Regions from separate parts of the Aeribacillus sp. FSL K6-8210 genome, predicted to be linked through region 2. Evidence: predicted binding sites of a transcription regulator. Region 2 holds the regulator's gene; the other holds the start of a gene.

Region 1 (3,428 bases), 260 kb from region 2:
CGAGAAGGAGAAATATGGCTCAAGACCTGTAGAAACGCCAACCATAGTGCCAGTTGATCCTGTCGGTGCTACCGTCAGCAAATGCGAGTTGCGAATACCATATTTTAAAATGTTTTCGCGAATATCTTCCGGCATTTTTTTCATATATCCTGTATTAATGAAGGCTTGTCTTAATTTTTGCGTCTCTTCCTCCGTTTCGCCGACTAGGAACGGGAAGCTGCCTTTTTCTTTTGCCAGTTCTATTGATGCCCGGTATGCGGTCGTTGCAATTACCTTAAACACTTCATCAACAAGCTTGTTGCCGTCCTCTGCTCCATATTCTTTTTCGCAGTAGATAAGCAAGTCCGCCAAACCCATAACGCCTAAGCCGATGCGCCGTTCACCCAGCGCTTGCTTTTTGTTTTCTTCGAGAAAATAAGGCGTAGCATCAATGACATTATCTTGCATTCTGACGCCGATTTCCACAGTTCGTTTGAGCTTTTCATAGTCAACAGCTTTCTTTTCCTTGTCGACCATCTTCGCCAAGTTTACTGCTGCTAAGTTGCAGACGGAATATGGTGCAAGAGGCTGTTCACCGCACGGATTTGTTGCAACAACCTTTTGACCGTATGCTCTTGCGTTCGTCATATCATTGGCATTGTCAATGAAGAAAATACCTGGCTCCGCTGAATAGGTTGCACAAATGTTAATCAGCTTCCAAAGCTCTCTTGCGCGAATTTTGCGGTACACGCGCACGCGATGCCCCATTTTCTCCCACTCGCGCACATCGCCAACTTTATGCCATTCTTCATTGTAAATCTTCATTTCTTCATCATTGTAGCTTTCTACATCTGGGAAGCGAAGCTCATACTCCCGATCTTCTTCCACTGCTTCCATAAACTCTTTCGTCAAGCAGACAGAAATGTTAGCGCCTGTTAAAAATTCCGGATTATGAACAGTATATGTTCCTCCGACTCGAAGCTTTAATTCCGCCTCTCTAATAACAGCGTCTGAAAAGCCTCCTTTGCCCGGAACATTTTTAAAGTTGACAATTCCTTGATACATGTCGCGCTCTTGCTGTGTAAGAGGAACAAATTTGAGCTTGTCTTCAGCCGCCTTCTTAATTCCTTCATCATTTGTATTTTCAATTAAGTAGCGCAAAATGCGCGGGTTTTGCATTTTGGAAACGATAAATTCAATGATGTCAGGATGCCAGTCGGCCAGCATAATCATTTGGGCTCCTCGCCGTGAGCCACCTTGTTCAACAAGATGGGTTAATTTTGCAATGTCATCCAGCCACGACACAGATCCTGATGATTTGCCGTTTACACCACGAGCTAATGTGTTTCTTGGTCTCAATGTTGAACCGTTCGTGCCGACACCGCCTCCGCGGCTCATAATTTCCATTACTTGTTTGCGGTGTTCAGAGATCCCTTCACGGGAATCTTTTACAAAGGGCATGACATAGCAGTTAAAATACGTCACTTCGGTTCCTGCTCCTGCGCCGTAAAGAACCCGGCCAGCCGGAATAAAATGCAGATTGACGAGCTCTTGATAAAATTTTTCAAACCATTCTTTTCTTTTTTCTTCTGTTTTTTCAACAGCAGCAAGACCTGTTGCATTTCTTTTGGCAATTTGTTCATAAAAAATTTCAAGCGGTTTTTCGATGACATCTAAAGAGCGAACGATGATTCCCGTCTCCCGTTCTTCAGGCTTTTCAAGAGTATGACGAAACTCTTCTTCGACCTGAACCTTTGCCTTTTTATTTTCCCAATCAATTTCTTTAATGTAGCCTAGCCCTCTTGCAGGAAATTTTGGATCTTCCTTGATCGTCAGCACTACAAAATCGCCTTCAGATAGCGTAATTTTTTCAGTGTCTTTAAATGAATACCTGTCCAGCATTACAAGGCGCGAAACACCTTTGTGCGTGATTTTCATATCTTCCGTAATCGGATGCACCTGCGGGAAAAGGCTGATATCTTTATTCAGCTTCTCCACATCAATTTTCATTTTCTCATTCAGCGCCACTGTCATATTCACAACTCCCTTAAAAATATCGTACTTGATATACGTTACCACATTTAGATGATATTATCAACGAAAAAATAACAATATATTGTGCTAAAGAACATTTGTTTGCTCTATATATTGTATGATATACGCTACATTATGAAAATGTCAAATGTAAAACTAACCAAAAAAAGAAGCAAGGAAAAGAAATTTAATGATCTTAGAATCATTCCGGCGGTATTTGAAGAAATTTGTCAGTTGCAGTTTTTGAAAACACATCGGCACCTTGATTTACAAGCAACGATCCATTTCATTTTGATCATACAAAAAACGGCATGTTCGCCGCTTCATCTTCTAAAATTCCATTCTTCTGTTTCATATTTCTCTTTAGCCAGTTTTTTCACATACTCTTCTTGTTCGCTAGACAATTGGTACGGTCTCAACTCAATATCAAGCCCGTATTCAAACCCTTTTTTAAAGGCGCTCCATGCCTCTTCCATTGTGACTGGAGTTTCTCTAAGGTCGTTGATCGCCACCGCTTTATTTTTAAAGTTTTTCTCTAATCTTTCCCTGACTCGCTCATTAGGATATTTAAACAAGTCGAACAGCAGCTTTTCATCTAAATCTAGCAATATCGAGCCGTGCTGCAGGATAACGCCTTTCTGGCGAGTTTGGGCACTCCCGGCAACTTTTCTTCCTTCAACTACCAGCTCATACCAAGACGGTGCATCAAAGCATACAGATGACCGCGGATTTTTCAAATGCTGTTTTTCTTCATCCGTTCTTGGAATTGCAAAATGAGCGTCTAAGCCTAACAAGCGAAATCCATGCAAAATTCCTTCCGAAATTACACGATAAGCCTCTGTCACGGTTTTGGGCATTCGCGGATGATCTTCGGATACGATGACGCTATATGTAAGCTCCTTGTCATGCAGCACGCCCCTTCCGCCTGTTGGTCTTCGTACAAAGCCAAGGCCGTGTCGTCTTACAGCATCCATATCAATTTCTTTTTCAACCTTTTGAAAATAGCCGATGGATAATGTCGGCGGATTCCATCCGTAAAAACGAATCGTCGGAGCGATTTTTCCTTCACTGTGCCAGTCCAATAAAGCTTCATCAAGAGCCATATTGTAAAAAGGGGATGAAAAGCCAGAATCAATATAATTCCATAATTCTTTTCCCATATCGCAACCCTCTTTATTTTATATTTGCTTTTTTAGTCTATCAAATGAAGAGGATATTGTTAAATAAAACGCCCGAAAAGAAATGACATTTCCATTCTTGTTTTATATAATAAATGTTGTCCAACATTCGTATGTATGTTCACATGAACTTCAAACAAATAAATTCAAACAAATAAAAAGGAGTCGAACAAGCGTGGAATGGTCATTGCTCATTCTTGCAGCTATTATCATTTATTTTTTGGCCACATTTTTATA
Region 2 (3,428 bases):
TGAAACATGACATCTTCAATAATTTTCAAATCCGCTGCGGACGGTTCAATACCGCCTGAAATATCTTTTAGAAACTGTCTTGGAGAGATGGATTCAAGCTGTCGAATTAATTCCTTATCTTTTGACTGTTCAATTTCTTCGTCTTTCACCCGCTGATTCAAAGGCTGAAGCCTATCAACAAGCTCTGGAAGACGGTTGCCGTGATTCAGCTTATACCAATCCCTCGCCCATTTTCGCAGCTCGTCTAAATTAATTTGCTCATCATGATCCAAAGAACGGATGACCAGATTTTTCATTTCAATTGGATCAATTCCATAAACATATGCTAATTTCTCAACAGCTTCCTTAACCGCAGGCGTGATCGCTTTTTTGGGCACAATATGCTCTGATAAACCGGCATAAAACAATTGAAAATCAAAGGACTGGTTTTGAATCGAAATCGGTTCTCCAGGCGCATGATCAAAAAGCTCCTGATCGTTTTCCTCGGGTTCCATTGCAATATTGGCTGAAAGCTCAGATGGGTGGATCGATTGGTATACTTCATGAAATGATCTTGTCACATCTTTGGCGTTGCTATCAACCGATTTATCGGAAAAATAGCTTTTCAATCTTTGGTACACCGTTTTTCCAACTCTGTTATATAAATATATGTTCAACATTCCATCATAAAAAAATTGTTTGGGGGAAAGAGGTCGTTGAAGTTCATAAATATATTTTTTCGGTTCGCTTTCATCGACAAGGTATGTTTTTAAAAGACCTATTCCTTCTAATTTCAAACGGTCATGATAAATTTCATTTAATGGGGATTGAGTAACAGCCATTAAAAAATGGTGGGTCGATTCCGTCCCCCAAAGACGGTTTTGTTCAAGCTCGCTCCAAAGCGTCATGTATAAGTTTAACGTTCTTGGCCCGATTAAGGGCTGGTACAGTAATGTAAGAACTTTTCGGTCAAATTCATGAATCAAACTGCTCGTACATTTCACAACGTAGCGATCAACAGGCAGCAGCTCTTTCCAGTGATGATGTCCAATCATTTTTTCAAAACCTTCCCAAATAGCATGTCATAATCTCGCAGCTCTTTTATGAACGTTCTTTTTTGATCAGTTCTTTCAATTCCTCAATAAAGACATTTATATCTTTAAATTGCCTGTAAACAGAAGCAAATCGAACGTATGCGACTTCATCAATTTCGGCTAGTCTGTCCATCACCATTTCGCCGATCGTTTCGCTTGATATTTCCGATGTACCTAGATTTCTTAGTTCTTTTTCAATATCATGCGCAGCATCTTCCAATTTTTTTAAAGAAACCGGTCTTTTCTCACAAGCTTTAATCATCCCGCGCAAAACTTTTTCCCTGCTGAACTCTTCTCGTGTTCCTTCCTTTTTCACAACGATGAGCGGAATTTCTTCTACTTTTTCAAACGTTGTGAACCGATATTGACATTCCTCACATTCCCTTCGCCTCCGAATTGATCTCCCTTCATCGACTGGACGCGAATCTAAAACACGTGTTCCAAAATGGTGGCAGGAAGGGCATTTCATATCACCAGCTCCAATCTTTTTAACTAAATCAAAAAAGCTCTACCTACATCTTATTAAATAGCATTGGATCAGACAAGAAACTTTCAAGTTCTTGTATTTTTGTTATAGATAATTCGACTGAATGAAATGGATTTCTGTCAGTCCGGTCCAATCAAATGATGTTCGAACCGCCAAACAGTGATGGCAGCCATGTAGCCATGCCAATAAAAGCTTTTTTATTTTTACATCACTACAATGAATGATTTTAAAAACATCAAAGCCTCTTTTTCATAACGGCTTTGAAGGGGGTAGAATAACTCGGTACTTTGAGGCCGCAAATAAGATGCCTCTAAATACCATTCAATATGAAATATTATTCTTTATTATAATATAAAAAGAGGTGCAGTAAAAAGCTGACACCTCTTTGCATTTCCATTCAAATTTTATTCTGTTTTCACTTTAAAGTGCTTTTGCTTGACCCTGTTTGATTTGAACAGGACCCATACCGCGAGGAATTTCAATATTTTCGCGCGTTTGAGCACCTAAAGCTTCAGAAATGTAATCCGCTGCAATATTTGGATTTAAATCACCGCAAGTGTACACATCAATGCTAGCATATCCATGCTCTGGAAAACTATGAATTGTTAGGTGTGACTCTGAAATGATCACAACTCCGCTTACACCCTGAGGCGCAAACTTATGAAACGCAACCTCCCGGATTTCAGCACCTGATTTTAATGCTGCATTTACAAACGTTTTTTCAATAAATTCCAAGTCATTCAACTTATCAAAGTCGCATCCCCACAGCTCAGAGATAACGTGACGTCCCATTGTTTCCATAGCCATGGATCCCCCTTTATAAATTTTTATGAATTCTTCGCACTCTGGTATGTTTAACTACCACGGGGGAAAGTTAGTCCAAAGAGGTCCTAACCCTTTAAGTAGCCACATTACCTTGCGTTTAAGAAGTTCACGAAAAATAGTATATATGGTTTGATTTGTTTTTGCAACATACTTTGTCAAAAATTTTGCGCTGAAAAAAGTATCCAAACAAAAAGAAGAAGAGGGTCAATCTTTGTAAAGATCAACCCTCCCATCATTTTATACAGCTGCGGCCAATTTATTCAATTTGCTTGCTACAAGTTTTGCTAAATCCACAACGCGGCAAGAGTAGCCCCATTCATTATCATACCATGCAAGCACTTTTACCTTTCTTGTTCCCATAACCATTGTCGTTAAACCGTCGACAATAGCAGAGTGCGGGTTTGTGTTGTAGTCAACCGATACGAGCGGTTCTGAAGAAAAATCTAATATCCCCTTCAGCTTTCCTTGAGAAGCTTGGATAAACGCTTCATTTACCTCTTCAACGGTCACATCGCGTTTTAGATCTACAACAAAGTCTACGAGGGAGACGTTTGGTGTAGGCACTCTTAATGCAAGACCGTGCAATTTTCCTTTTAATTGCGGTAAAACTAAACCGATCGCTTTTGCTGCACCGGTAGTTGTCGGAATGATTGATTGGGCGCACGCTCGCGCTCTTCTTAAATCTTTATGCGGATTATCAATATTTCTTTGATCGTTCGTATATGCGTGGACAGTAGTCATTAAACCATATTCAATGCCAAACTGTTCATCAAGAACTTTTGCAACAGGCGCTAGACAGTTTGTTGTGCAAGAAGCATTCGAAATAATGACATGGTTGTCAGGATCATATTGTTCTTCGTTTACACCGATAACAATCGTTACATCTTCATTTTTTCCAGGTGCTGTTAAAATAACTTTCTTCGCCCCTGCCTCAACATGCATCATCGCTTTTTCACGGGAGTTGAATTTTCCTGTCGCTTCAATCACTATGTCCACATCTAGATCTTTCCAGGGAAGTTCAATAGGATTTCGATTGTTCAAAA

The links. The regulator NrdR, encoded in region 2, represses ribonucleotide reductase genes. The targets are predictions, from matches to a motif close to AACACNATATATNGTGTT.
Region 1: a site for NrdR is predicted at 2,085-2,102, ahead of NSQ41_RS13020 (vitamin B12-dependent ribonucleotide reductase). Genes of this name have one in related genera too.

Annotation. Positions count from the first base shown of each region.
Region 1 is NZ_CP150172.1:2,690,529-2,693,956, forward strand. It holds gene NSQ41_RS13020 (vitamin B12-dependent ribonucleotide reductase) at 1-2,013, opposite strand, end outside; gene NSQ41_RS13025 (biotin/lipoate A/B protein ligase family protein) at 2,337-3,173, opposite strand; gene NSQ41_RS13030 (rhodanese-like domain-containing protein) at 3,367-3,428, shown strand, end outside.
Region 2 is NZ_CP150172.1:2,952,017-2,955,444, forward strand. It holds gene NSQ41_RS14315 (replication initiation and membrane attachment family protein) at 1-1,034, opposite strand, end outside; gene nrdR (transcriptional regulator NrdR) at 1,081-1,542, opposite strand; gene speD (adenosylmethionine decarboxylase) at 1,981-2,361, opposite strand; gene NSQ41_RS14330 (glyceraldehyde-3-phosphate dehydrogenase) at 2,623-3,428, opposite strand, start outside.